2 regions of the Catonella sp. genome follow, and region 2 is predicted to be linked to the other one. Evidence: predicted binding sites of a transcription regulator. Region 2 holds the regulator's gene; the other holds the start of a gene.
What was found. Region 2 encodes HrcA, which represses chaperone genes, less so after heat shock. Its sites were predicted from a motif close to TGTTAGCACTCNNNNNNNNNGAGTGCTAACA; they were not measured.

Region 1: the regulator HrcA is predicted to act here: its motif matches at 4,247-4,277, upstream of htpG (molecular chaperone HtpG).

Annotation. Positions count from the first base shown of each region.
Region 1 is NZ_DBHIEC010000003.1:36,092-50,691, reverse strand. It holds gene araA (L-arabinose isomerase) at 1-937, shown strand, start outside; gene ACO6HM_RS02240 (L-ribulose-5-phosphate 4-epimerase) at 948-1,643, shown strand; gene ACO6HM_RS02235 (xylulokinase) at 1,718-3,319, shown strand; gene fsa (fructose-6-phosphate aldolase) at 3,565-4,218, shown strand; gene htpG (molecular chaperone HtpG) at 4,400-6,364, shown strand; gene ACO6HM_RS02220 (S8 family serine peptidase) at 6,764-9,688, shown strand; gene ACO6HM_RS02215 (alpha/beta fold hydrolase) at 9,801-10,715, shown strand; gene ACO6HM_RS02210 (cyclic nucleotide-binding domain-containing protein) at 10,730-13,021, shown strand; gene ACO6HM_RS02205 (ABC-F family ATP-binding cassette domain-containing protein) at 13,143-14,600, opposite strand, start outside.
Region 2 is NZ_DBHIEC010000004.1:24,568-41,585, reverse strand. It holds gene ylqF (ribosome biogenesis GTPase YlqF) at 1-313, opposite strand, end outside; gene lepB (signal peptidase I) at 331-927, opposite strand; gene rplS (50S ribosomal protein L19) at 1,041-1,382, opposite strand; gene pcp (pyroglutamyl-peptidase I) at 1,507-2,148, opposite strand; gene trmD (tRNA (guanosine(37)-N1)-methyltransferase TrmD) at 2,174-2,899, opposite strand; gene rimM (ribosome maturation factor RimM) at 2,909-3,454, opposite strand; gene ACO6HM_RS03020 (KH domain-containing protein) at 3,507-3,734, opposite strand; gene rpsP (30S ribosomal protein S16) at 3,753-3,995, opposite strand; gene ffh (signal recognition particle protein) at 4,073-5,413, opposite strand; gene ylxM (YlxM family DNA-binding protein) at 5,425-5,781, opposite strand; gene ACO6HM_RS03000 (HEPN domain-containing protein) at 5,871-6,272, opposite strand; gene ACO6HM_RS02995 (nucleotidyltransferase domain-containing protein) at 6,221-6,799, opposite strand; gene dnaJ (molecular chaperone DnaJ) at 6,915-8,180, opposite strand; gene dnaK (molecular chaperone DnaK) at 8,364-10,232, opposite strand; gene grpE (nucleotide exchange factor GrpE) at 10,304-10,885, opposite strand; gene hrcA (heat-inducible transcriptional repressor HrcA) at 10,900-12,000, opposite strand; gene queA (tRNA preQ1(34) S-adenosylmethionine ribosyltransferase-isomerase QueA) at 12,268-13,293, opposite strand; gene ACO6HM_RS02965 (methylglyoxal synthase) at 13,297-13,776, opposite strand; gene ACO6HM_RS02960 (diacylglycerol/lipid kinase family protein) at 13,782-14,699, opposite strand; gene ACO6HM_RS02955 (prephenate dehydrogenase) at 14,717-15,808, opposite strand; gene ACO6HM_RS02950 (DUF5704 domain-containing protein) at 16,013-17,018, opposite strand, start outside.

The DNA.
Region 1 (14,600 bases), on a different contig from region 2:
AAGGAAACTTAAAGTCGCTTCCTTTGGTAACAATATGAGAGAAGTTGCTGTTACTGACGGCGACAGGGTAGAGAGCCAGATTAAATACGGCTGGGAGTGTAATTATTACGCAATTGGTGATATAGTAGATATAGCAGCTAAGGTGTCAAAAGAAGAAATCGATGCTAAGATGAAGGAATATGCTGACAAATACACTATGGCTACCACAAACACAGAGGCTGTAAGTGAGCAGGCAAAGTATGAGATTGCCATAGAAAAGTTCTTAACAAAGAATAAGATAGGAGCATTTGCTGACACCTTCCAGGATTTACACGGGCTTAAGCAGCTTCCGGGACTTGCTGTGCAGAACCTTATGACAAAGGGCGTTGGCTTTGGTCCTGAGGGGGACTACAAGATATCAGCTATGTCAGCTATACTTATGAAGATGGCTGAGGGTAGGGAAGGTGCTACAGGCTTCATTGAAGATTACACCTACGACCTTACAGAGGGAGAAGAGCTTGAACTTGCTTCCCATATGCTTGAAGTACCACCAGCATTTGCAGCCACCAAGCCTGAAATTCAGGTTCATCCACTGGGTATAGGTGGAAAGGATGATCCTGCAAGACTTGTGTTTGACGGTGTTACAGGAGATGGAATTCAGGTAACCATGGTGGATATGGGAGATAGATTTAGAATAATCTGTGCGGATATAGAACTTGTAAAACAGCCTAAGCCAATGCCTAAGCTTCCTGTGGCAAGGATAATGTACCGCCACAAACCTAACTTTAACATCGGAACTTCCGCTTGGTGCTATGCAGGAGGTGCTCATCACTCAGTGGTATCTACAGCGCTTACAAGAGATGATATAGCTATGTTTGCAAGGCTAACAGGCACAGAACTTATTACAATAGGAGATGACACCACAGAAGCTGATTTACAGAAGTTCTTTATGAAATAAGGAGGCCGTTATGCTAAACGAGCTTAAACAAAGAGTTTACGAAGCAAATATGCTTTTGCCTAAGTACGGACTGGTTACCTTTACCTGGGGCAATGTATCTGGCATAGACAGGGAAAAGGGGCTTATGGTCATAAAGCCAAGCGGAGTTGAATATGATAAGCTAAGCCCTGAGGATATGGTTGTAGTTGACCTTGATGGAGGCAAGGTGGAGGGAGAACTTAACCCTTCCTCCGACACCAAAACCCACATTGAACTCTACAAGGCTTTTCCAAATATAGGTGGAATAGTGCATACTCATTCTCCTTATGCAGTAGGCTTTGCGCAGGCAGGTGAGGACATACCTTGCATGGGTACCACCCAGTGCGATTATTTCTATGGGAATATTCCTTGTATAAGGCATCTTACCAAGGAGGAGATAGATGAGGATTATGAGAAGAATACCGGTCTTGTGATAGTAAAGGCCTTTAATGAAAAGAATATCAATCCTGACTATGTTCCTGCCTGCATCTGTAAGAGCCACGGCCCATTTTCCTGGGGAAAGACACCTTTTGAGGCTGTGCATAACGCGGTAGTTATGGAGGAGGTAGCCAAGGTGGACATCTTTGCTAAGATAGTAAATCCTAAGGCGAAAAATGCTCCTGCTCATTACCTTGAGAAGCATTTTACAAGAAAACATGGACCAAATGCGTATTATGGACAGAATTAAGGGCAAGTAAAACTATATTATTGGTGTCTGTGCTACGGATGTATTTAGGTAGCAGTCAGTGAAACGGAGAATATATGGGAAATGAAGCGATTTGCAGTGAGAAAGCCGAGCTTATAAAACAAGGGAGGACATCCCTTGGTATAGAGTTTGGCTCAACCAGGATAAAGGCTGTACTTGTTGATTTTAGCGGAGAGGTTCTGGGTGTTGGTGTCCATGACTGGGAAAACTCCCTTATAGATGGGATATGGACTTATCCCTTAGATGAAATCCACGCAGGGCTTAAAAAATGTTACACCTCTCTTAGAAAAAATGTAGAGGAAAAGTATGGAGTTACTCTGAAAAAAATAGGCTCAATAGGCATAAGTGCCATGATGCATGGACTTATGGCATTTGATAAAGAGGGGAAGCTGCTTACACCTTTTAAGACTTGGAGAAATAGTGATACCGAGACGGCTGCTGATGAACTGACTAAGGTCTTTGATTTTAATATACCTCTTAGATGGACTATAGCCCACATTTATCAGGCAGTTCTTGATAAGAAGGACTATGTGAAAGAGCTTGACTTTGCTGTAACCCTAGCGGGATACATACATTTTAGGCTTACAGGTGAAAAAGTTATAGGTGTAGGCGATGCAGCAGGTATTTTCCCTATTGAAAATGGGAATTACAACAAAAAGATGATTAAAGACTGTGAAAAGCTCGTACTGGATAATGGTTATGGCATAAAGCTTATGGAGATTTTGCCAAAGGTGCTCACTGCAGGGGAGAATGCAGGTAGTTTGACATCTGAGGGAGCAGCATTTCTTGATGAAAGCGGAAACCTGGAGGCAGGAGTACCTCTTTGTCCGCCTGAGGGAGATGCAGGAACGGGAATGGTGGCTACTGGCTCAGTAGCAGTAGGCACTGGAAATGTATCTGCAGGCACATCCATTTTTGCCATGCTTGTGCTTGAAAAGGGCTTATCAAAGCTTTATAGAGAGATAGATATGGTTACTACACCAGACGGGTACCCTGTAGCTATGGCACATGCTAATAACTGTACCTCAGACTTAAATGCCTGGGTGAATATATTCAGGGAATTTGCAGAGCTTTTTGGAATAAAGGCAGATATGGGTGAGCTGTATGGCAAATTATATAATGCTTCCTTAAGCGGAGATAAGGACTGCGACGGACTTCTTTCTTATGGCTATTATTCGGGAGAGGGTATAGTCCACCTGAATGAGGGCAGGCCATTATTTGCAAGAATGCCTGAGAGCAAGTTTAACCTTGCAAACTTTATGAGATCTAATCTATATGCTTCACTTGGGGCGGTTAAGATTGGGCTTGATATTCTCCTTAAGGATGAAAAGGTTAGGGTGACTAAGATTATGGGGCATGGTGGGCTCTTTAAGACACCTTTGGTTGCACAAAGCTACCTTGCAGCAGCAGTAAATGCCCCTGTTACGGTTATGGATACTGCAGGAGAGGGAGGCCCTTGGGGAATGGCTGTACTTGCTTCTTACCTCCTAAATAAGGATAACATGAGTCTTTCTGAGTATCTGGAGAGGGTTATATTTAAGGATGCGAAAGGAACAACCATAGAGCCTGATGCCGGAGATGTAGCAGGACTTGAGGCTTATATGGAAAGGTACAAGGCGGGGTTAGAGGTAGAGAAAAGGGTAGTGGAAGTGTTATAAGGATAAATATGAGCCTGTGGAAGGGTGATTACTTTTGTCACAGGCTCTTGAAATATTGAAAAGTTATAAAAATCAGGCATAAAAGATATTGAAAAGCCATATAATCTCGCCTCAAAAGTTATTGAAAAGTCACATATTCTATGTAATAATGATACTATAAAGTCATTGATAGGCGTTACTCAGTAGCATAAATTCATTTACCTTGTGGTAAATGTAAGTTAAAAATAACAAACGGAGGGTATACTATGAAGATTTTTGTGGACACAGCCAATGTTGAAGACATAAGAAAAGCAAATGACATGGGGGTTATTTGCGGAGTTACTACCAATCCTTCTCTTATCGCAAAAGAAGGGAGGGACTTTGGTGAGGTAATTAAAGAGATTGCTTCCATTGTAGACGGACCAATCAGTGGAGAGGTTAAGGCTACAACCACCGATGCGGAAGGCATGATAAAAGAAGGCAGAGAGATAGCTGCTATTCACAAGAACATGGTTGTAAAGATTCCTATGACTGTAGATGGTCTTAAGGCTGTTAAGGTACTTGCTACTGAAGGCATAAAGACTAATGTAACTTTAGTATTTAGCGTCAATCAGGCTATACTTGCAGCCAATGCAGGTGCAACCTATGTGTCACCTTTTGTTGGAAGGCTGGATGACATCAATCAGCCGGGTATTGACCTTATCCGCCAGATAGCTGAAGTATTTAGCATATATGGATATGAAACAGAGATAATTGCCGCATCTGTACGCAATCCAATCCATGTTACCGACTGCGCTCTTGCAGGAGCAGACATTGCAACCATACCATATAAGGTAATTGAGAATATGACAAAGCACCCTCTTACAGACCAGGGGATAGCAAAGTTCCAGGCTGATTATAAGGCTGTATTTGGTGAATAGTTTACATGATAATGAAGGAAATATACTTTGTTAGCACTCAATAAAAAAGAGTGCTAACAAAACCTTGACAAAGCTTTAAATCAGTATTATTATAATAATCGAACAGTAAATAGCTGTTCGATTTTTAGCTTTTAAACGACTAAACATCAAAAATAAAAATAAATATACGAGGTGAAATAATATGGGAAATATTGAAAAAGGTTCATTATCAATTACTTCGGAAAATATATTTCCGATTATCAAAAAATGGCTCTACTCCGACCACGATATCTTTTTAAGGGAGTTAGTATCCAATGCCTGTGATGCTATAACCAAGCTTAAAAAGTTAGATGGTATAGGAGAGTGGAAGGCACCTGAGGACAATAAATATAGAGTAGATGTAATCACTGACAGCGAAGCAAAGACTATAACAGTCATTGACAACGGTATTGGTATGACTGCTGACGAGGTGAAGAAGTACATCAATCAGATAGCATTTTCAGGTGCTCAGAGCTTCCTTGAGCAGTATAAGGACAAGACAAGTGAGGAGCAGATTATAGGGCACTTTGGACTTGGTTTCTACTCAGCCTTCATGGTAGCAAGAAGAGTTACTATAGATACTCTTTCATATAAAGAGGGAGAAAAGCCTGTACACTGGGTATCAGACGAGGGCATAGACTTCACTATGGAAGATGGTGACAGGACGGAGCGTGGTACCAAGATAACTCTTTACTTAAATGATGACTGCTATGAATTTGCCAATGAATACAGGGTTAAGGAGATTTTAGAGAAATACTGTTCATTTATGCCTGTTGAAATCTACTATACCAATGCCAATGCGCTTAAGTCTGAAAAGACTGAGGTGGTAGATGACAAGGAGGCAGAGAAGAAGGAAGATGCTCCAAAGCCAATCAATGATATCCATCCACTTTGGACAAGACATCCTAACGAGGTAAGTGAAGAGGACTATAAGGAGTTCTATAGAAAGGTATTTAGAGACTATAAAGAACCGCTTTTCTGGATTCACCTCAATATGGACTATCCTTTCAACCTCAAAGGTATCCTCTACTTCCCTAAGATTAACAACGAGTACGAGGCAGCAGAGGGAACCATTAAGCTTTACAACAACCAGGTATTTATAGCAGATAACATTAAGGAGGTCATCCCTGAGTTCCTGCTTCTCTTAAAGGGTGTAATTGACTGCCCTGACCTACCTTTGAATGTATCTAGAAGTGCGTTGCAGAATGACGGATTTGTTAAGAAAATATCAGACTACATAACCAAGAAGGTGGCTGAGAAGCTTTCAGGACTTTGCAAGACAGACAGGGAAAATTATGAGAAGTACTGGGATGACATCAGTCCTTTCATCAAGTACGGCTGCTTAAAGGATGATAAGTTTGAAGAAAAGATGAAGGAATTCATCCTCTTTAAGGACTTAAACGACAAGTATGTAACCTTTGATGACTATGTAAAGACTATAGAGCCTGAAAAGGTCGAGGAAGAAAAGACTGAAGAGGAACAGAAAGAAGACGGTGCAGAGACTGAGCCGGAGAAGCCTAAGAAGATAATCTACTATGTGACGGATGTGCGTGAGCAGAGCCAGTACATCAATATGTTTAAGGAAAACGGATTAAATGCCGTTATACTTGAACATAGGATAGACCAGCCTTTTATCAATGCTCTTGAGATGAAGAATGATGACCTTAAGTTCGAGCGTATCGACTCCAAGGTAAATGCTTCTGCTAAGAATGAGCTTCCTGAGGAAGAAGTAAAGGCTATGACAGAGAGCCTTTCAGAGCTTTTTAAGAAGGCACTTGATAAGGATAAGCTTGAAGTTAAGGTTGAAAGCCTCAAGAATGAGAATGTTTCTTCTATGATAACCGTATCAGAAGAAGTACGCAGGATGCAGGATATGATGAAGCAGTACGGCATGGGAGCCATGGGAGATTCTCCTTTTGAGATGGGAGAGGTGCTTGTGCTTAACAGCAACAATGCTCTTGTTAAGTATCTTCTTGACCATAAGGAGGAAGCCGATAATGATAAGGTAAAGCTCTTCTGTGAACAGCTTTACGACCTTGCAGTTATAGCCAACCGCCAGCTTTCCCCTGAGGCTATGACTAAGTTTATAGCAAGGAGTAATGAGGTGCTTAAGCTTTTGGCTGAATAAAAATTTATAAATGGGCTGTCGCCTTAATGTATACATGCAAGATATAAGGAGTTGATGTTATGGATACAATCGAAAAAAGTGAAACAATGAACTCCTTGTATATGTTTTTGACATAGGGTCAAGGGGTGATACCTACAAGAAGCCGTATGTATGATGAGAAGAGCAATTTAATGATAGATTGTAGAAACAATGCAGGAGATTTATAAACAATGGAGGCTTATAGATATTAGCTTATCTATAAGTCTTTTGTTAACTTATCAGAGAAGGATTAATGCTGGATAATCCTGTTAATCTTGCATAAACATCACTTTTTTTTACTGAGAAATTAAATTATAGACAAAAAATGCCGATAATGTTATTATGGTTGCGTAATATATACAAAAATAAAGGAGAAAACCTATGAGGAAATTTAAGACAGCATTGGCAATTACTTTATGTGCAGGACTTTGTGTTAGCTCTGTGACAGGAGTTTCTGCTAAGACAATGGCTGATCCATTACTTGACAAGAAGAATCCTGACTACCAGTATCAGTTTGATGAAGTCAACGTAATGAAAGCATGGAAGCTATTAAAAGAAAAAGGTTATTCAAAGGTTAAGGTCGGCGTTATAGACACAGGCGTAGACACACACCACGAAGACCTAAAGAAGAACTTAAAAGAATATGTTCGTGTTACTAAAGGCGTAGAAAAGAAGGCTACAGATGATGCAGATATGCACGGAACCCACGTGTCAGGAATAATTGCAGCCACCTATGGCAATGGCAAGGGTGGAGCAGGTGTAGCTACAGGCTATGACAATGACATGGTTGAGCTTTATGTAGCTAGTGTACAGGATGACGATGGTCAGATAAATGATGTAGACCTTATAAGGGCTATAGAGTATATGAAGGAAAAGGGCGTTAAGGTAGTAAACATGAGCCTTGGCGGCTACAGCTATTATGACAACGTTCACAAGGCATTGAGGGCAGCCTATGATGCGGGTATGGTATTTATAGCTGCATCAGGAAATGAAGATACCAATAAGGACAGCTCACCTGCTGTATTTACAGAGGTTTTATCTGTCAATTCATCCGACTACTACAATGAGCCTTCATATTTTTCAAACTATGGTATGTATTCAGATATATCCGCACCGGGCTCAGCAGTGCCTAGCACAATCCCAGGCAACAGATATGTACCATTTTCAGGGACATCAATGGCTTCACCTGTGGTAGCGGGAGTTGCGTCACTTGTACTCTCTGCCAACAAGGACCTTACTCCTAGGCAGGTATACAACATACTTTGCGGTACTGCCAACAAGTCTAAGATGGGAAGCAAGTTCTTTGACGATAAAGAGTACGGCTATGGTATTGTAGACGCTTATGCAGCGGTAAAGGCAGCATATGAGATGAAGGAGCATCCTTCAGATAAGGTAGATGGTATCTTTGTAAAGAGCAAGACACTTACTGTGCCAAAGGGCTACGAGGTAGCGGTGGAAACACTGATATCACCTTATACAAGTACAGCTGATATCACCTGGTCAAGCAGTGATGAAAAAGTGGCTACAGTTGATAAGGATGGCTATGTTAAGGGCTTAGCTGCAGGGCACACAACAGTGACTGCAAAGGCAGGAGACAAGGAAGTAAATGTATCTGTTAATATTTCAGAAGATACAGCTCCTACCAGCATTGAAATATTAAAGGCAAAGAAGGTTATCTCTGTTGGCGAAATGGCAGTTCCTACTGTAAAGATAACTCCAGAGGATGCATTTGTTACTGAGTATTATGCAACAAGCAGCGACAAGAATGTAGCAGTAGCTTACTCAAACTTCGGTGTAAGAGGTATTAAGCCTGGTAAGGCAACTATTACCTTAAGAACAGTGAACGGACTTGAAGAAAAGTATGAGGTTATTGTTAAGCCTGCCGTTTCAGATATCAAGATAACAAAGAAGACAGCTAAGCTTCAGGTAGGTAAGAAGTTTAAGTTTGCTGCACAAGCTCTCAATTCATCAGGCAAGACTGATGTGGCTGAAAAAGGCGTAGAATGGGCGGTTACTGATACAAGATATGCAAAGATTGACAAGAAGACAGGTGAGCTTACAGCCAAGAAGGCAGGTAAAGTCTTTGTAAAGGTCACATCTAAGGGACTAATAGAAGACGGAACTCACAATATGTCTAAGATACTTAAGGTAGACCTTACCGGTAAGGCAAAAGAGATGCCTAAAAAGCCTGCTGATAAGGCAGTGAAGAAGTCTAAAAACATGGTTAAGGCAAGCCATATAGTAAGTTCTGAGGCTATGCTTAAGTCAAAGGCAAGTGATTTGATTGATACAGCTTATGCTGAATTTGATTCAAACCGTACAAAGTATACTCCTGAGGTTTTTGATGCTGTGGTAAAGGTTAGGAAAGAAGCTCTTAAGTACATCTTAGATGCGAAATATGATACAGAGCTCTTTACTGGTGGTGTTGATGAGGAAACAGAGGAAGATTCACAAGTACCTACAGGCAAGCTCGCTGACTACGCTAACCAGCTTAGGGCTCTTGCAGGATACGACATACTTAAGACAGGTCCTAAGTACAACTTTGCTAAGCTTAAAGATGATGTTTACAATACTGTCAAAGAGGCTTATAAGGCCGTAGATAAGAAGGGACTCAATGAATATTATATTCAGATTGTAGATGCAGCATACACCAAGGCTTTGGCGGATATTAAGAAGGCAAAGAATGTGCTTGAGCTCTCTCTTGCAGAAGGCAAAGCGGCTAAGGCTCCTGCGCCAGATGATCTTGAGATAAAGGGCATAAGAAACATCACAGACTATGATGCAGTGTACACAAACAACGACATCAAGGTAATGAAAACGATACTTAAGAGACAGCTTGATTCTTATGTAAATGGTGCGCTTAAGAAGGCGGGCTATAAGAAAGACCTAAAAGGACTTAAAAAGGATCTTAAGGCCTACAAGAAAGACATTGACAATACTCTCTATGTAGGCGAGATGTTCACCAAGACAGAAAACTACATCAAAAAGATGGTTAAGAAAACAGGCGTTCAGTACGAAAAAGTATCTATAGGAGATATGAATAAAGCTAACGCAGAGATTGATAAGGTTATGTCAGGATTTGATATAAAGAATTACTCCGCAAAGGGCTGGGACAAGGTAAAAGCTGCTTATGACGATGCAAGCGATACCTTAAACAGTGCCTGGTACAAGGGTGAGCTTTATAAATTAGGTAATAGGCTTAAGGCAAAGATTAGCAAAGTAAAGACTCTTAAAGAAGAGAAGGCGGCTAAGGCAGCCAAGGCTTCTAAAAAGAATAATGCACCTGCTAAAAAGACAGGTAAATAAACTTAGCTAACCGGGGAATAAAGAGTTTTAACATATGTGGCATATTGTAAAGGCCGGTGGCTGACCTTTGCAATATGCTTATGGTGGTTTATGGGATGGATTGGAGAAGGTGATGAATAAAGAGACATTTAACTTTGATTCGGCTGATGGGAAGCACAAGATTGCGGCCTATATTTATACTGATGAATTAGTTAAGCCTAAGGCTGTGATAGAACTTTCACATGGCATGTGTGAATATATCGAACGTTATGAGTGGGTTGCAGACTTCTTTACAGCCAGAGGCTATGTATTTGCCGGCAATGACCATTTGGGACATGGTGGTTCATCAAAGCCTTGTGAATACGGTGACTTTGATGAGGAGCATATTGAGCTTGACCTTAAAAAAATGAATGATATCTTAAGGGAAAGGTTTCCGCTGCTGCCTATTATTTTATACGGACATAGTATGGGGAGCTTTTTTGCGAGGTGGTATGCAGCAAGGTATCCGGATACTATAGACGGACTGATTTTAAGCGGTACTGCAGGGCCATCGATTAAGAACAGTGCTGGAAGGCTGCTTGCAGCATTTTTGGCCAGAACCCATAAGGAAGGCTATGTTTCTGATTTGCTCATTAAGCTTAGTTTTGGTAAGTTTATAGATAGAATCCCTGATGCCAAGACACCTTGTGACTGGATTACACACGATAGGGAGCTTATAGATAAATACACTAAGGACCCTAAATGTAATTTTAATTTTACTGCAAAAGGATATCATTCCCTTCTTACTGCCCTTACGGTGGTAAGTAGAAAGGAATGGGCAAGGAGCCTGCCAAAGGATATGCCTATCCTTCTTATATCGGGGAAGGAAGACCCAGTAGGCGACTATGGTAAAGGTGTAAGAAAGGTTACTGAAATGTTAAGAAATGCCGATATTAAGGATGTGACCGAATATATCGACCCTACAGGAAGGCATGAATTGCACAATGAAGTAAACAGGGCAGATATTATGAAAGTAGTTGCTAAATGGCTTGATGAAAGATTTAGTTGATTTTGGGAGAAGATATGTCAGAACTTATTGTTAAAGCTGGGGAGACTCTGGTAAGTGCCGGGCAGTCATTTGATAAGCTTTGTATTATGAAGTCCGGTAAGATAAGGGTTTTCTGTGAGGGTGGAAGCTATGAGCTTGGCCCGGGGGATGTGGTTGGTATATGCGAAGTGCTCTCAGAAGTGCATATATTATCATATATTGCAGTGGAGGATACTAGCTTTTTTGTTTATCCGGTTACGGGTATAGAATCTATAGATTTGTTGATTAATTCCAATCCTGATATTGCAAGGATATGTATTCGTTCCTGCTTTAGGCAGATAACAAGAATCATACATTCATACAGGACTGAGCAGGTAAGGTGCAATACTATCTATGACAACTTAACAGCCTGTTATAATCTCTACTTGCACCTTGCCGAAAAGGCAGGGGTAAAGCTTGAGCCTAACAAGGGAATAGAGCAGATTGAGGCATATTATAATATTGAGGATATTGATTATTGGCTGATGGGGTATTATGAAGGCCTTAATAAGATATATGCAGGAAGAAACTTCAAGGCTCTTATGGCTGAGCCGGATGTATCTATAGGAATGATTAAAAAAGGCTGCATTGATGTAAGGAAAGCAGTTCACCTGATAAGCGAAAGGCATCAGTTTATAAGAAAATGCTTAAGAGGCTTTTTTATTGAAAAAGAAGGAGGTATCTTCTATAAGCTTTTGGAAGTGTATAAGAAGATTTCTTCAGATGTGTTCATTAAAAACAGCTTGTTAAACAAGATGGCTATTATGATAAGTGAGTCGGGCAAAGTCACGCTTAATGCCAATGACGAGCTTGCTATAAAGATAAAAGAATGTACTGATTCATTCAAAGCCATAAAGCTTGCTAATTCTCTTACGGTAGCAATGGAAAAAGAAAATGAAGAAGGTGATTTGATAGAAAAGTTCTATGAGTCACTAGATACCATACTGGACTTTGCTGAGATAGTTGGACCTGAGAGAAGATTTTTTAGAATTAATATAAATAAACTAAAAAAACTAAAGGATAAAAATGCAATTGATGATGAAACTACTGCGCTTAAAAGAGAAATAACAGCAGAATTTTATCAGATATATACTGAGGTTTTCTTTAAGAGCCTTGAAAAAGAAATTACTCCTGTTATCAGGATGTTTCTTTACTTTGGATACATTGATGAGATACTTGCGGGAGAAGAGTATACCAAGGCCTTGTATAAATTCTCTGAAGAGCTTAAGGAGAACGATCCTGCCGTAACGGGAGTATATACCTTCTATGACTGGCTGTTAGCAGTATACAGGGGGGAAAAGAAGCCTTGTCGCAACGAGCTTGAGGTGGATTTCTCTGACTATGTAAGGACACTTAAGTCAACCAAGAAAGTCACCAATTCCGAGGCTGAAAAGCTGATGGAGGACGGAGAAGCAAAAGTATGCTATGAGCTTGACAACATATTTAAGACAGCAAATAAGATAACCTGTGGACGTGTATCCACCTTCTGCCCGGTATTTTATGCAGACAATATCTTAAAAGAATTTGAAAGCTGTATGGTAAAGCCGGACATTATAAGAAAGAACATAAATGCTATAAAGAGCGTGGACTTTTCAGCATTTTATAGGGAAACTCTGCCTATCGGTGACGGTGACCTTATGGCAAAGGAGCATATCCACGTAGAAAAGCTTCCTGACTTCATCCTCATGCCTAATGCAGGTGTAAGAGGTATAATGTGGCAGGAGATAGAAGGAAAGGTAAGAACCACACCTAGCAGGATGTTCATATCTATACTGCATATGGATGACCTTCTAAGTACCATGATTAAGATGACCGGTGAGTTCCGCTGGGAGATCTGTAAGAGAGTGCAGGGAGGACGTTGGAACGATGTAACCGACCCTTCGCTTACCAGCTTGTACTGTGATTATATACAGTTCTACCGTAAAAACAGCAACCTGACTCCTAGCGCTAAGGAGAAGATAAAGATTTCACTTCAGCGTTGCCGCAACAGCTTCAAGGATATGTTTGTTCAGGATTACCTCACCTATATCCTATATGAAGGCAAAGGTTCTCCAAGGCTTAACAAGGTTGCAAGACAGATACTCTTTGAATTCTGTCCTCCTGATGAGGAAGGAATAAGGAGGCTTGCCAATAATCCAACCTATATGGAACTTATTAAACAATGGGAAATTAAGAGAGAGCAAAAACTGCAAAAATACGAACATCTTGAAAGAAGGCTGCTTAAGGAAACAGGAAGTATACCTTTAAGCCTAAAGATGGAGATTGACTTTGTAAAAGGAAAACAATAAATGACAGCCGTCTTGTAAATATATATACAGGGCGGCTGTTTTTTACCTGATAGGATACAAGTGTCAAATGCTTTTAACACCACAATCTTGATAGGAAATATCTCAAAAATATCTATGTAAATTACAGCAATTTGGTTGTCCACTGGGACAAATCCCATACATCACTTGCAAGCCCTTCATAGAATTCAGGCTCATGGCAAACCATAATTATGCTGCCCTTATAGGATATAAGGGCTCTTTTTAGCTCTTCCTTGGCATCCACATCCAGGTGGTTGGTAGGCTCGTCAAGTACGAGGATATTGCTTTTTCTGTTAATAAGCTTGCAAAGCCTTACCTTAGCCTGCTCTCCACCACTTAATACCTTAACCATACTTTCTATGTGTTTGGTGGTAAGACCGCATTTACTAAGGGCACTTCTAACCTCGTACTGGCTAAAGCCCGGGAATTCTTCCCAGATTTCATTGATACAGGTGTTATTTCCGTTTCCGCTCATTTCCTGCTCAAAGTAGCCTAGTTCCTGAGAATCACCAAGCCTCACCTCTCCTGAAAGAGGCGGAATTAGTCCCATAATGCTCTTAAGCAGGGTAGTCTTTCCTATTCCGTTAGCGCCTTCAATAACGACCTTCTGACCTCTTTCCATGTAGAGGTTCATAGGCTTACTTAGAGGGCTGTCATAGCCTATAACAAGGTCTTTTGCCTCAAGGATGACCTTGCCGCTAATTCCCGCTTCAAGGAAGTTAAATACAGGCTTTGGTTTCTCTCCGGCAAGCTCAATTATATCCATCTTATCAAGTTTTTTCTGCCTTGACATAGCCATATTTCTGGTGGATACCCTCGCCTTATTTCTTGCCACAAAGTCCTTAAGGTCAGCAATTTCCTTCTGCTGTTTGTTATAGGCAGCTTCCTGCTGCGCCTTCTGCATCTCATAGACCTCAAGGAAGTTGTTGTAATCACCCACGTATCGCTTTAGTTCCTGGTTGTTCATGTGGTAGATGATGTTGATTACACTGTTTAAGAAAGGAATATCATGGCTTATCAAGATGAAGGCATTTTCATATTCCTGTAAATATCTGGTAAGCCAGGCAATATGCTCCCTGTCGAGGTAGTTGGTAGGCTCGTCAAGAAGGAGGATGTCAGGCTTTTCAAGCAGGAGCTTAGCCAGAAGAACCTTGGTACGCTGACCGCCCGAAAGCTCTGTCACATCATTGTCAAGTCCTATATCGCTAAGACCAAGGGCGGCAGCCACTTCCTCCACTTTTGAGTCTATCATATAGAAGTCGTGCATGGTAAGTAAGTCCTGGATGGTACCGGTTTCTTCCATTAGTTTATTAAGGCTCTCTTCATCGGCTTCACCCATCTCCAGATAGGCTTCATTCAGTCTTTTTTCAAGGTCAAAAAGGTAGTCAAAGGCAGACTTTAAGACGCTTCTTATCGTCATCCCCTTGGTGAGAACAGCGTGCTGATCCATATAGCCGACATGGCAGTTTTTAGCCCATTCGATCTTACCCTCATCAGGCATCTGCTTACCTGTAATTATATTCATAAAGGTAGACTTACCCTCGCCGTTGGCACCAACAAG
Region 2 (17,018 bases):
CTGCCTTAGCTATGGCATCCTTCACCTGCTTCATACCACTACCGCTTCTTGAATTAAGCTTAACTGCAATCATACCTTCATCGGTAAAATGTTTAACCCAGTTTTCTGTCTCTCTATCATCCGCCATATCAGCCTTGTTAAGAATAATAACTCTTGACTTTCCTGCCGCAAGACTGTCTATATCAGGATTTCTGGAACTTATAGGTATGCGTGCATCCACAAGTTCAATAACTATATCTATTAGTTTAATGTCCTCTTTCATCTGACGAACTGCCTTCGTCATATGACCGGGATACCAGTGTAAATCAGGCATATCTATCCTCCATATTATTAATCGGCTAAATTTAAGCTGTCCACAAGAGTAAATGGCTTTTCTGTTGCAACAGCTTTTCCGAGTATCTCATTTTTAAGTACATTGCCCACACTTGCAAATCGGCTGTCTTCACTATCATTTCTATTATCTCCGAGTACAAAGTACTCGTTATCATCCAGTTTAATGCCTTCCTCTGCAAGACCTGCATTTTCTATGGTCTCTGTCTTTACCTTTTCTTTTAAGGCTTCATCGTTTATGTATATTATTCCGTTTTTAATCTTAACTGTCTCACCGGGAAGTCCTATAACCCTCTTTATTTCATAGTAACTATGCTCTCTGTTACTTTGTTTATAAACTATTACATCGTTTCTCTTAGGAGATTTCAGATAATACTCTATCTTGTTGACGATTACCACCTGACCTTCCATAAGAGTAGGCTCCATGGAAACTCCTGCAACTGCAGTCTTTACAAATACATTAGTTGTTATAAAGTAAGAGGCTGTAATAGTTAATACAATAAGTAACAGCCATACAATTATCTCTTTAATTATCTTTTTCACTGTTGGCGTCGTCTCGATACGAGCCTTTTTATGAAAATAAGATTTTCTAGCCATATATTTTCCTTCCAATTACGCCAGGTTACTAAACTCCGATTCTATGATACAATAAAAAAGGAACAACTGCAAGTAGTTGCTCCTTTTGATTACGCTCTGTTCGATTAGAACAATTATACCTCTTTAAGCTTAGCTGACTTACCAACTCTTCCACGAAGGAATGTAAGTTTAGCTCTTCTTACCTTACCGTGACGAACAACTTCGATTCTGTCAACGTTTGGAGAATGTACAGGCCAGGTTCTTTCTACACCGACACCGCCAGAAAGCTTTCTAACTGTGAAAGTTTCTCTTGAGCCGCCACCCTGTCTCTTAAGTACAGTTCCTTCGAAGATCTGAATTCTTTCTCTCTGACCTTCCTTTACCTTTGCGTGAACTTTAACAGTATCACCTACTCTGAATTCATCCACGTTTGATTTGAGCTGTTCTTTTTCAATCTCTCTGATTAATTCGTTCATTTCTATTCTCCTTTTATCATAGATGTTCTTAGCACTCTCACTATGAGGCGTCAGAGGACCATCCGAATTACATAACAATTTACTTTAACATAATTTTATCAATAAATCAAGACTTATTTTTATATTAACACTCAGCACCACCTACACCACTTATGTCCTCTTTGTTTTCAGCAATTGCACTTATCGCAGCTTCAAGTCCTCTCACAATGTCATTAAGTGGCATGGAAGGCTTATCAGGCTTATCTACTGTCTGCTCTGGTATATACGGAACATGGATGAAGCCCCCCTTCATTCCCTTATATGTTTTATCGATATAATATAACACTCCATACATCAAGTGATTGCACACATAGGTGCCAGCAGAATTGGAAAGGCTTGATGTTAATCCTGCTTTTTTTATAGCTTCAACCATAGCTTTTACAGGAAGGTTGGAAAAGTATGCATTTTCTCCGTCGAGGTAAATAGTTCTGTCTATAGGCTGATTACCTTCATTATCTGGTATTCTAGCATCATCTATATTGATTGCAATTCTTTCAGGGGTGATTTCCTCTCTTCCTCCTGCTTGACCTATACAGAGCACAAAGTCAGGCTTTTCTTTTTCCATAGTATCTATTACAGTTTTAACTGACTTATTAAATACAGTTGGAACTTCAAGCTTAATTATATCCAGATTAGCTATCTTATCTCTAACCTGTTTTACAGCTTCCAGAGCAGGATTAATGCTTTCTCCTCCAAATGGTGTAAAGGCTGTGAGTAATAGTTTCATGGGAACCTCCATATTTCAACATTGATTATTCAGGCAGCTTAGTTTTCTTAGGTAAAGTATGTGTTCTTATGTACTCCTCATAAAGCTCAGGCCTGCGCTCCTTAGTTCTTTTAAGTGCTTCTTCAAGCTTCCACTGTTCTATTTTGGCCTGATGGCCTGAAAGAAGGATCTCAGGAACTCTCATATCCATATACACCTCAGGTCTGGTATATTGTGGGTGTTCAAGGAGACCGTCTGTAAATGATTCTCCCACAGCAGATTCAGTATTGTTAAGCACACCCGGCACCAGCCTTGATATGGCATCTATCATAATAACAGCGGGAAGCTCTCCTCCAGTGAGTACATAGTCACCAATCGAAATAAAATCGGTACAAACCAGTTCCAAGGCTCTCTCATCAACCCCTTCATAATGCCCGCAAAGGAATACAAGTTCATCTTCTTTCGCAAGCTCTACCGCTATTTTCTGCGTAAAGGTTCTTCCCTGTGGGGTTACATAGATAGTTCTGGGCTTGTGGCCGATTTTTTCAGAAATAGCATTATGACAGCGGTGAATTGGCTCTACCTGCATAAGCATACCAGCTCCACCGCTATAGCAGTAGTCGTCCACCTTATTATGCTTATCAAGGGTGTAATCCCTGATATTTACAGCATTTACACTGATGAGTCCCTTGTTTATGGCACGGCCTAAAATGCTTTCCCCTACGATATTATTTATCATTTCAGGAAAAAGTGTCATTACATGGAAATTCATAATACCCCCTTAGTCAAGCAAGCCCTTCATAATATGTACCTTAACAAAGCCTTCTTCAGTATTGATTTCAAGCACACACTCAGGTATATGAGGAAGGCAGAATTCTTTAAGTTCACTATGAGCTTCATTAGGCTTTACTACTATCACCTTATTGGCACCTGTATCCATTACCTCAGATACTGTCCCATACTCTTCACCAGTATCAGAGGTCACCTTACAGCCTATTACATCCGATACATAGTGTTCACCCTCAGCTAAAGGAAGCGCATCCTCTCTTGCAACCAAAAGATCCATTCCCTTGTATTTTGCTATCAGGTCAACATTATCAATACCCTTAAAGGTAACTATAGGAGTATTCTTGAAGTACTTCACATTGTCTACTTCCACCTCAAGCATCCCACTCCCTTTTATAGCTCCTTTCCCTGAACCAAGGTCAATAAAGGCTCTTTTTAGGCTGTCAAACCTATCTGTATCATCCGTTGTTGGAAATACCTTAATCCCACCTGTAAGTCCATGTGTACTTGTAAGTACTCCTACTCTAAAATAATTTTCCATTATATCCTCATTTCAATAAAAAAGAGGAAGGATTACTCCTCCCCCATTGTCATCATTTTATTTCAACGGTGACTTTCTTATCATCCCTTGTGGCAGCAGCCTTAACAACAGTCCTTATAGACTTTGCAATTCTACCCTGCTTGCCAATAACCTTACCCATATCACTTTCAGCAACATGAAGATGAAGAATAGTTTCTCCATTCTCCTCTGTCTGTGTAACTGTGACTTCATCAGGATGATCAACAAGGGCCATAGCAATAACCTTTACTAATTCATTCATGATGACTACCTCCGATGATTACTCAGTTATACCAGCTTTCTTTAAGAGCTTAGCTACAACCTCTGTAGGCTTAGCACCATTAGCAATCCACTTCTTAGCCTCTTCAGCATTGATATTGATTGCACTTGGCTCCTTATTTGGATCATAAGTTCCTACCTGAGCAATGAAGTTACCGTGCTGAGCAACTCTCTCATCAGCAACCACTACTCTATAGAAAGGATGTCTCTTATATCCCATTCTCATCAATCTAATCTTTACCATTTTTCTTTCCTCCTATGTGTTTGTTTTAATTTTTGATACTTGTATCATATATGAAAATGCATAGCATTAACACCTAATTAAAGTCCGAAAGGCAGACCGAACTTCTTCTTTCCCTTACCCTTCATCATTCCGGACATCTGCTTCATAACCTTTTTCATCTGTTCCATCTGCTTGACAAGCTTATTTACCTCAGCTACATCAACTCCGGCTCCCTTAGCAATTCTGTGCTTTCTGGAAGGATTAAGGAGATTAGGATTCCCTCTTTCAGCCTTAGTCATTGAAAAAATAATTGCTTTAACCTTGTCTAAGGCTCCTTCATCAACAGCCGCATCATCAAGCTTTCCACCAAGGCCTCCAGGCATCATACCAAGAATGTCCTTAATGCTTCCAAGCTTTTGGATTTGCTCAAACTGTGAGAGCATATCGTTAAAGTCAAACTCGGCTTTCTTGAATTTTTGCTCAAGTTCCTTGGCTTTCTCAGCATCAAGGGCACTTTGAGCCTTGTCAATGAGGGTGAGTATATCTCCCATTCCGAGTATCCTGTTAGCCATTCTATCAGGATAAAACTGTTCAAGATCTGTTAGTTTCTCTCCCATTCCTGCATATAGAATAGGTTTTCCTGTCACACTTCTTATGGAAAGAGCCGCACCACCTCTGGTATCACCATCAAGCTTAGTAAGCACAACTCCATCAAGCCCAATCTTGGAGTCAAAGGTTGTTGCGACATTGACAGCTTCCTGACCTGTCATTGCATCCACTACAAGAAGTGTCTGCGTAACCTCAACCGCTTCTTTTATATCTACAAGCTCCTGCATCATATCTTCATCTATCTGAAGTCGTCCTGCAGTATCAAGAAATATCATATTGTAGCCATTGCTCTTAGCGTGTTCTAATGCCGCCTTAGCAATGTTTGGCGGCTTGTGGCCGTCACCCATAGTAAATACCGGAACTCCAACCTTCTCACCATTTACCTGAAGCTGCTTTATCGCAGCAGGTCTGTATACATCACAGGCAACAAGCAAAGGCTTTCTTGTACCTTTGAACTTCGCAGCAAGTTTTGCTGTGGTAGTTGTCTTACCTGCACCCTGAAGACCACACATCATTATGACTGTAATTTCCTGAGTTGGTTTTAAGGTAAGTTCAGTTTTCTCAGAACCAAGAAGGGCTGTCATTTCTTCATTTACTATCTTTATAACCATCTGACCGGGTGTTAAGGAGTTCATAACATCCTGTCCTATTGCTCTTTCTTCAACGGTCTTGATAAAGTTCTTAGCAACCTTAAAGTTAACATCCGCTTCAAGCAGAGCAATCTTTACTTCTTTAAGGGCAGCTTTGACATCATTTTCATTTAGCTTACCCTTGCCGCGTAAGTTCTTAAAAACCTTTGTCAGCTTCTCTGTTAAACTGTCAAATGCCATAGCTCCTCCTTCTAGAATATATTGTAAAGTCTGTCAAGATCTATCCTTACATTTTCTTTAAGCTTCTCGTCTGTAGATTTGCTTATTGTTTCTTTAAGCATATCCAAGGTAACGGATATTTCTTCGGATTTTTTAATTAGTCCCAGTTTATTATCAAACTCTTCCAGCTGTTTGATACTTCGTTTAAGATTATCGTGTACTCCCTGCCTTGATATACCTTCCGTTTCAGCTATTTCTGAAAGAGACAGGTCTTCATGTACATAGGCTTCAAGGAGTTTGCTTGAACCCTCCTTTAATAGCACACCATAATAATCATATAGCTCAGAAACTCTAAGTCTCTCGTCAAGTATATCTGCTTTCTTTTCCATAATAAACTCACCATCTTTTTAATCCTTAGGTATTGTAGCAGAAGAAAAAAGAGATGTCAAGTTTTTTTCTTGACATCATAAAAATATTATTATAATACCTTTTCACTTTCTAGATATATTTTAATAACATCTATAAATTCTTTAGCACGTACTATCTGCTTTTCGGCCTCCTCTTTAGATGCAATAAAGAAATCCAAATAATCTGCCTTTTCTCTGTTTTCTGAAGCCATTCTTATAATTTTAGATAGTTCTTTTGAAAATACACCATCTTTTACATAATTTTGATTAAAATATGCTATTACACCACTATGTTTACTACTATCAAATCCACTCAACGCATTAACAGCCCTTATAGCGTGAAATATAGCATAATATGCTCTATTTAATGTATTTTTATATCGTTCATTTTCATACATTATTTTAGCATCCGAAAGTGCTTCTAGGCTTGTTTCAAAACGGTACTTTGATAACTCTCTCGCTCGTTCTTCCATATAGAAATTCCTTCCTTTAATAAATTCTTATAAAATGGCAATGTTGACTTCCATTCATTTAAATTATCTTCTTCAATTGTAATAACGGATAAGGTAATTTCAAGATCCAATTCGTTATCAACTACTATATCTATCATCTTTCTATGCAGTTCATCTGTATCGGGTAATCTTAAAATAACTGCTATATCTATATCTGACTCTGGCATTTCCTGACCTCTTACATAAGAACCATATAGTATAATTTCTTCTATTACATCTCCATAAACTTTACCAATGTCTATACACATATTAGTTAACTGTTTAAGTAGTCCTGGATATTTTTTATTTATTCTGGTTTTGTTTCTCCAATTTCTATACTGACCACTTTTAATTCTTTTATCCTCGCTTATTTCAGCAGTTTCAGGAATAAGCCACTGATTACCTACTTTTTCTCCATTTAATTTTCCATTACTAAGCATTCGCCTTAAATTCCCTGAATCTTTTCCAAATATAGCAGCATACTGTGAAACAGTATAAAACCCTTTCATATACTCACCTTCTTTCATATTTGACATTAACACATTATCGTGTAAATGTCAAATTACTATATACAAATTTAGATAGCACTAAAAAGTACTATCTAAATTAAAAATATCCATTATTTTATTCAAATAAATCTTTCAAATTCTCTTTGATATTATCTGCGAAGCTCTTCCTCTTAGAACCTTTTCCTTTCTTGCCTTTTTCCTCACCCTTAACCTCTGACGAAGCTGATTGGCTTGCATTAGGCTTTGCTTCTGCCGGATTGCCCTTTGCCTTATATCTGGTTTCAAAGGTTTCATCAAGCTCTTCAAGGATTCTTTTTTGTTCTTTGGTAAGAGATGCAGGAGTCTGAACTATAAAGGTAATGTAATGATCGCCTCTTACGTCCTTATTTCTAAGTGTAGGCATACCCTTACCTCTAAGCCTTACTCTTGAATCCGTTTGTGTTCCCGGCTTCACTGTATATATAACATCACCATCAACTGTACTTATCCTGATATCGCCTCCAAGAGCAGCCTGTGTAAATGAAATAGGTACTGATGAATAAATATCATATCCATCTCTCTGGAAGTTAGGATGCGATGGAACATGTACCTCTACAAGTAAATCTCCGCGAGGTCCCCCGTTTGTACCAGGTTCTCCCTTTTCTCTGATTCTGATAGCCTGTCCGTCATCAATACCTGCAGGTATATCTACCTCTATGGTCTTACGTCTGGTGATATAGCCTGTACCACGGCAATCAGGACATTTATCCTTGACTATCTTACCTGTTCCGTGACAATCAGGGCAGGTCTGTACATTACGAACCATACCAAAGAGCGACTGCTGGGTATAGGTTACCTGACCTGTGCCTCCGCACTTACTACAGGTTACAGGAGTAGTTCCTGCCTTAGCACCACTTCCGTGACAGGTCGCACATTCCTCCTTCATATCAAGAGTAATCTCTTTCTTACATCCTTTTACAGCTTCATCAAACTTAATTCTAAGGCTATAGCGGATGTTTGCTCCCTTTTGAGGGCTGTTGTTACTTCTTCTGCCACCACTGCCGCCAAAGAAGTCAAATCCGCCTCCACCTCCTCCAAAGAAGCTTCCAAAGATATCTCCAAGGTCTATATCGCTAAAGTCAAATCCGCCTGCTCCAGGTCCGCCTCCATTGCTGAAAGCAGCGTGTCCGAACTGGTCGTATTGTTTCCTCTTTTCATCATCACTAAGTACTGCATAAGCCTCAGAAGCCTCTTTAAACTTAGCCTCCGCCTCCTTATCACCCGGATTGGCATCAGGATGATACTTCTTAGCAAGCACTCTGTACGCTTTCTTCAATTCATCAGCAGACGCATTCTTAGCAACACCAAGAACCTCATAATAATCTCTTTTCTGATCTGCCATATTTATCCCACTTTCATCAATTTATTTTAAACACATACAATTCACCCTATTAACCATAAACGTCTTATAACTATAACATATTTCGTTATGTATATCTATGGTAAAGTGTGATTATCTTATATCTTTATACAGGTATTGGGCTGCCGCCAAGGCCTAGCGCGACAGCCCTATTTTTATCAAATATTATACTTCTCTATAGTCTCCATCGACAACATCGTCATTGCTACCAGAGTTAGATGTAGTCTGACCTGTTTGTCCTCCCATATCAGGACCTGCACCTGTAGCGCCATTTGACTGCTCATACACCTTTGTGAAAAGGCTCTGTGCACTAGCCATAAGCTTTTCTTTAGCAACCTTAAGCTTATCAATATCTTCGTCAGATACATTGTCAGCAGGAGTAGCCTCAAGAATATCCTTAAGTGCCTTAAGGTCAGCCTCTACTGAGCTCTTGTCAGCCTCTGTAATCTTGTCGCCTACATCATTAAGTGCCTTCTCTGTCTGGAATACCATAGCATCAGCATCATTTCTTGCATCAATGCCTTCCTTACGCTTCTTGTCCTGAGCCTCAAACTCAGCAGCTTCTTTAACAGCCTTTTCTATATCTGCATCACTCATGTTTGAACCTGCAGTAATTGTAATATGCTGCTCTCTGCCTGTTCCAAGGTCCTTAGCAGAAACATTAACAATACCGTTTGCATCTATATCAAATGTAACTTCAATCTGAGGGATTCCTCTTGGAGCAGGGGCAATTCCATCAAGTCTGAACTGTCCGAGGCTCTTGTTATCCTTTGCAAACTGTCTTTCACCCTGAACTACATTGATATCAACTGCAGACTGATTATCTGCCGCTGTAGAGAATACCTGGCTCTTTTTGGTAGGAATAGTTGTATTTCTTTCGATAAGTTTTGTAGCAACACCACCCATAGTCTCAATTGAAAGTGAAAGTGGTGTTACATCAAGGAGAAGGATGTCACCTGCACCTGAATCGCCTGCGAGCTTACCACCCTGGATAGAAGCACCGATAGCTACGCACTCATCAGGGTTAAGGTTCTTGCTTGGCTCTTTACCTGTAAGCTGTGCAACCTTTGCCTGAACTGCAGGAATACGTGTAGAACCACCAACTAAAAGCACCTTACCGATATCACTTGCATTAAGCCCTGCATCCTTAAGTGCATTCTGAACAGGAATAGCAGTTCTCTCAATTATATCATGGATGAGCTCTTCAAACTTAGCTCTTGTAAGGTCAAGTTCAAAGTGCTTAGGTCCTTCAGAAGTAGCTGTAATGAAAGGAAGGTTGATATTGGTTGTGGTTGAAGAAGAAAGTTCCTTCTTTGCCTTCTCAGCAGCTTCTTTAAGTCTCTGAAGAGCCATTTTATCAGTAGAAAGATCTACACCTTCTTTGTTCTTAAAGTCTGCGATGAAGTAGTTGGTAAGTACATTATCTACGTCATCACCACCAAGCTTGGTATCGCCGTTGGTTGAAAGAACTTCAATAACACCATCACCGATATCGATGATAGATACATCGAAAGTACCACCACCAAGGTCATAAACCATAATTTTCTGTTCTTTTTCATTATCAAGACCATAAGCAAGAGCAGCGGCTGTAGGCTCGTTGATAATACGCTTTACATCAAGACCTGCAATCTTACCTGCATCCTTGGTTGCCTGTCTTTGCGCATCATTAAAATAAGCAGGAACAGTGATAACTGCCTCTGTTACCTTTTCTCCAAGATATGCCTCTGCATCAGCTTTAAGCTTCTGAAGAATCATAGCTGAAATCTCCTGAGGGCTGTATGACTTACCATCAATATTTACCTTATAGTCAGTTCCCATATGTCTCTTGATAGAAGATATTGTTCTATCTGCATTGGTTACAGCCTGACGCTTTGCAGTCTCGCCCACAAGACGCTCACCATTCTTTGTAAATGCAACTACTGAAGGAGTTGTACGCATACCCTCAGCATTAGGAATAACCACAGGCTGTCCACCTTCCATAACAGAAACGCATGAATTTGTTGTACCTAAATCAATACCAATTATTTTACTCATAATAATTACCTCGCTTTAATATTTATATTTTAATGTGATACGAAACTGCTTATATTGCAATCCCGCAAATGCTAGTTAACAACTTTAACCATACTTGGTCTTACTACACTTTCTTTATACATATAGCCTTTTTGCATCTCTTCTGCCACAGTATTTTCGCCAAGATTTTCATCTTCACCGTGCATAACTGCATTATGTATTTCAGGATTGAACTCCTTGCCAACAGCTTCTATAGGAGTAACTCCTACATCCGCAAGGCACTGCATAAGCTGCTTATACACCTTATCTATGCCTTTAGCAAAGGCCCCTTCCTTTTCTTCTTCAGAAAGGCTGCCAAGTCCTCTTTCGAAGTTATCAATGATAGGAAGAATCTTTTCAACTATTCCCTTCGCACCTAAGTCATACATCTGCGACTTTTCCTTCTCAGTGCGCTTACGGAAATTGTCAAACTCTGCCATCTGGCGCATTAGCTTGTCATTTAACTCATCTATCTTGTTCTTATATTCTTCCTCTTTTGATGCTTTTCTTTCTTCGTTTATCTTATTTAGCTCTTTTTCATCTAAAGATTCTTCAGAAACTATTTCAGCAGAAGCTGTTTCTTCAGCATCAACTTTTTCTATTTTCTCTTCAGAATGTTTCTTTTTATCTTTCACAATCTACCACCTTTCTATGTATCACTTACATAATTTATGTCATTTTTCATATCTATAAGCTTAATTGCCTTTGTAGTTTTATCCTCACTCTGATGCTTAAATATGCTATCCAACTGTCTCATTAGATTCTTAAGTGATCCGACAACTTTCGCATAATCCATTCTTTTAGGACCTACTATACCGATTTTGCCGTACACACCTTCTTCTATCTCATAAGTAGCAGTCACAACAGAACAGTCCTTCAAGCTTTCTACATTTGTATCATTTCCTATATAGACCTGAATGCCATCGTCATTGCCATCATCCATCCTGTCTGTAAGAAGAGCACTCAGTTCTTTCTTTTCCTCGATTGTATAAAGAAGCTTTTGCATATTGTCACTATCATTAAGCTCAGGATACTTTAGAATATTCGTAGTACCACTTGTATATATTCTAAGTGAATCATCTTCAGAGAATACAGATCCTATTGCATCTATTATTCTTCCGACAAGGTTCACATATTCTCCTGCCTGTTCCTTCATCTTTGCAATAACTCCTATGTTTATGTCCTCCATATTAAGTCCTGCAAGAAATGAATTAAGCATGATATTAAGCTTAAGGAGTAAGCTTTTCTCAACCGCTTCATCAAGCCTAATTATCGTGTTCTTAACAGCATTCTTTTCAAGCACAACTACTATAAGGAGATTTTCTTCATCAATCTCTGAAAGCTGTATAAATTTAATATTGTTGCTTTCATATTTAGGAGCAGATACCACTGTAGTATAATTTGTTTTCATTGCGAGTAAGTTGGCAACCTGCTGAAGTAAAGTCTCAAGTTTATCTGACTTTTCAATCAAATCCTTTTTAAGGCTTTTTTCTTCCTTTATTTTGGTCTGCATAAGCGAATCGACATATAATCTGTAAGCATTATCCGAAGGTATTCTTCCTGCCGAAGTATGAGGCTTTACCAAATACCCCATATCTTCAAGATCTGACATCTCGTTTCTTATAGTTGCAGAGCTAAGTTTCAACTCAGAAAACTTAGATATTGTTCTGGAGCCGACAGGCTCGCCTGTCTCAAGATAGTTCTTGATGACAGCTTTAAGTATCTCAAGTTTTCTATCGTCAAGTTCCATCTCATCTCTCCTTTCTTTTAATTGTTAGCACTCACTCGACTAGAGTGCTAACATCTATTAGTAAGATACCACCTTATATATAATTTGTCAATAGAAAATTGCAATAAAAATTGTGTAATATTTGTGTCCTTTAAAAATGAAAAGGCACCCCTTTCGGAGTACCCATTTAATGTCAATATCATAACAAAATTTAATATGTTAAGAACGGTTATAATTAGCATCTAAGAAGTAAAAGCCGTACTTGTATATGGAAAAATAATATCTACACTATATTAGTATCATAGCATCCCCAAATGAAAAGAACCTATACTTTTCTTTAACAGCAGTTTCATAAGCAGAGAGCACATTTTCTTTTCCTGCAAATGCAGAAACCAACATAACAAGGGTGGACTCAGGCAGGTGGAAGTTAGTTATAAGCCCATCCATAACCTTAAACTTATATCCGGGATAAATGAATATGTCTGTTTCACCTGTCTTTGCTTTCATATAGCCATTCTCATCTGCAACTGACTCTATGGTTCTGCAGCTTGTAGTACCTACGCAGATTACTCTTCCACCGTTTCTTTTAGTTTCATTAATAATGTCAGCAGCCTCAGCATTTACTTCATACCATTCTGTGTGCATATGATGATGATTTACATCATCTACCTTTACAGGCCTGAAGGTTCCAAGTCCGACATGTAATGTAATACTTGCTATTTTTATACCCTTCTCTTCTATTTTAGACAGAAGCTCTTTGGTGAAGTGCAGACCTGCTGTAGGAGCTGCTGCTGAGCCATCATACTTAGCATAAACAGTCTGATACATTTCTTTATCTTCAAGCTTGTGTGTAATATATGGAGGGAGCGGCATTTCACCCAGGGAATCAAGTATCTCTTCAAATATGCCTTCAAAATAAAACCTGACTAATCGGTTTCCTTCTTCTGCAATCTCCAAAATCTCAGCTTTAAGTCTTCCGTCTCCAAAAGTAACCCTGGCTCCGGGCCTTAACTTCTTTCCCGGCTTTACCAGGGTTTCCCACACATCATTTGCCCTTCTCTTAAGCAGCAAGACCTCAACCTTGCCGCCTGTGCCTTCCTTTTCGCCTATAAGTCTTGCAGGAATAACTCTGGTATTGTTAATAACCAGACAATCTCCCTCATTAAGATAATCTATTACATCACTAAATATCTTATGTTCTATAGCCCCTGTTTCCCTGTTAAGAACCAAAAGCCTTGATGCGGTTCTGTCCTCTAAAGGATCCTGAGCTATAAGTTCTTCAGGTAAATCATAAAAAAAGTCACTGGTTTTCATATATTATAAGGTCCTCGCTCTATCCGCTATATTTTTGTTAAAATCAATTATCTTATGATCATATTCCTTATCCATAAGGGTGGAAGTTATCATAAAATCTGCAGTAGCCTTATTGTTGGCAATCGGAATATCGTATACCTGACAGATTCTTAAAAACGCTTTGACATCAGGGTCATGTGGCTGTGCTGATAGAGGATCTGAAAGGAAAACTACAAAATCAATCTTCCCTTCTACAATTTTAGCACCTATCTGCTGATCTCCACCAAGAGGTCCGCTGTTATAACCACGAACAGGAAGACCTGTTGCATCTGTTATCATCCTAGCTGTAGTTCCTGTTCCCGAAAGAAAATGCTTCTCAAGAATCGATTTATTGTCCATACACCACTGAATGAGTTCTTTTTTCTTACCATCATGCGCAATTAGAGCTATATTCTTCTGCTTTCCGATTGTTAGTGTAATAAATTCATTGTTTAAGTTTTCCATTATTCTTACCTTACCTTTACTGTTAACGCCTGTTTATGGTTTTTTATTTGAACATTTTGATGGAGGCCTCCTGCTTCACCGTCAAGTGTCCATTGCAAGCCTTCATCCGCTTCAATTTTAATGTTGCCCGAATGAAAATGACAGATATTATCTGTTTTCATATCCATTAGAATAAATGAATTTATGATATTTTGCAAATCAAGCGGAGACTTGGGAGTTTTTACAAAAATCGCATCAAATTCTCCATCATCTAAATACACCTCAGGACCTGTAATCCCCTTAAATCCTCCAACTGACTTTGAGTTAGCAACCATTCCAAAGATGAAATCATCTTCGATCACTTCCTCATCATAAGCTATTTTTAAGTGATAAGGTCTGATTTTTTGTAGGCTTTTAACACCTTCAAGGAAATACGCAGCCTTTCCGATTACATTCTTTACATCCTGAGAAGTCTCATAGGAAACCTCAGTAAATGCACCAAAAGCTGCAACATAAGTAAAATAGCTATGTAGTTCTCCCTGGTCTCCAACGTGGAAAGAGCCTATATCAACCTCTTTATCCTCTCCATATATAATAACATCTACTGCGTCAGACACTTCTTTGGGTATATCAAGACTGGTTGCGAAATCATTAACTGTACCGACAGGAATATACCCGATTGATGGAATTTTGTTTCCCAGCTTTTTAGACTCCATCATCCCTCTGGCAACTTCGTTGAATGTACCATCACCTCCGGCACATACAAGCAAGTCATAATTATGAGCCTCATTTTTAGCCATTTCATCAGCATCACCACTTTTAGCAGTAGGAAATACTGTTATTTGGTATCCCTTAAGTGATAGTTTTTCAAGTATCAAGGATACTTCTTTTCTTATATTACCTTTTCCCGAGTTGGGATTATATATAAATAAAAGTTTGGACATAATTACGGCCTCCCTCTCTAATCAAAAATTTTATAATTTCTCTCTTTTATAGCTACAAGTGCCGCTTCTTTTGAATGGCTGTCGTAAAATTCAATTCTAAGTACCCCGTCTGAGAACTCCCTGTTGTGAGCTATTCCCATATTTTTAATGCTAATACCCTTGGCTGCAAGTATGGATGCCATAATAGCAATAGAGCCCGGTTCATCAGGCACATATAAAAGAATTTCGTGAGAGACAACCATATTGCTTTTTCTAAGAGGGAGAGAATCCCTATAATCCTTATTACTGTCAAAAAAATGATAGAGACTATCCTCATCCTTATCTTCAATCAAAACTTTTATTTTCTTTAGCTCAGTTATGTATTTTTCTAGGAATTCTCCTATACTGTCTCTATTTGTAAGGCAGATATCCTTCCACATCGCTGGGGAGGATGAAGCTATCCTCGTTATATCCCTAAATCCTCCTGCTGCAAGCATCGCAAGTAAGCCATTTTCCTCATCTGCTTTAGCTACCACTCCAACCAGTGATGATGCAACTACATGTGGTACATGGCTTATTGCAGCGGTTATATAATCGTGCATTTTTGCATCAACAATTATAGAAACCGCCATTGTTTCATCAACTAATTCCCTAAGTTTTGCAAGTTTAACTTCATCAGTATCGCTAAAAGGCGTTAAGATATAATAAGCATTTTCAAACAGGTGCACATTTGCATTGGAATAGCCTGTCTTCTCTGAACCAGCCATAGGGTGTCCGCCTATGAACTGCTTTTTCATTCCAAGGTTAACAGCTTCAGCGGCTATAGCTTCCTTAACACTTCCAACATCAGTAACTATACAGTCTTTTTTTATTATGGTTTTAAGTTCTTTAAGATAAGATATGTTGCTCATTACCGGGGCAGAAAGCACTATCAGGTCACACTCTGAAAACTGTGTCAAATCAGTTACTATTTCATTTAGAACTCCGTCATCCTTAGCCAATAAAAGTTCAGTATCTTCATCTTTTTTATAATTATAAGCCATAAATATGTAATCAGGATGCTTTTTTCTCCATATCTTAGCAAGCGAGCCTCCAATGAGACCAAAACCAATAAACCCTATTATCTGCATATATACTCTCCAATTAAGCCAAAACCAATAAACCCCATTTTCTTCATATATACTCTCTAAACAACATCTATTCCCAACAGTTCATAATGAAACAAGTCTGCTACAGCCATCTGTAGCAAACCTGCATCATAGGGTATCAAATGCTTTTATTACCCTAAGCCAATATAAAAATGATAGCTTCAAGCCTTGGTTTTGTCAATGCTTTTAATAGACCTTTTTAACTTTACTCCTTCTCTCCTGCCATATTTTCTTAGATAGGTCAAACACAAAGAGATCCCCATGTATAAATTTTATCTCGTCCCCACCTATGTCTTTCTTCCTTCTTCCAAATGTTTCATATCTCCAATTGTTAAAGAATCCATCCTTTTCATTTTTCGAGTTAATATAGCTTAATATTTTTTCCCCGTCTTTTAAGGTATATATATCTGCTAATACAGTAAGATAGCCGGATTTAATCCAAAAATCTTCATCAAAATATATAAATGAGTGTTTTTTCATATACTCTTCAAGGTTGAATCCCTTTTTGCAGACATATATCCTTTCCGGTAAAGAGTATTCTCCCCTCCATCTCTGCAGGTATGGATTGCTTCCCGCTGCCAAAAGCTGCTTTGGAAGTAATGCCTTATCATACCTGTACAAGCCAATATCTCTACCTCCAACTTTAGTAAAATGAATGTTACTGTTGTCTCTTTTACCCCCAACTTTTATTAAGCCTAGCTTCTTATTATCTTTAGCAGGCACCTCTTCATAATAAATATCAACAGGTACCCTGCTTCCTGCCTTTATGTCAATAACATAAAAGTCAAAATCCATCCTTATACCATACGCTTCATTTAGATAATTTCCTATGGTTGTCATCTCAAAGGAAACCGCATACCCCTTCTTGAAGGCTCCTTCATTGATAAACTTAGGATTGTCACCTTGAATCAGAGGTAAATTGTATAGCCTAACACCCTTATCAAAAACAAAGTTTTTACCTTTTCCTTCCCACATTGAGGTATTTTTAACATCTAATAAAGTAAAATCTATGAGTCTTCCGCTTACTTCAACATTAATTCTGTTTTCTGCGATATAATTCTTATACGAAAGATTGGCATATTCTTCAGCATCTGAATTCGATATATGATTTAGAGCATAGGCTCTTACTATAACTGTGTATTTCCCCTCATTAACTGTCATAGGAAGATGAAAAACCGTATTACCGCTCACT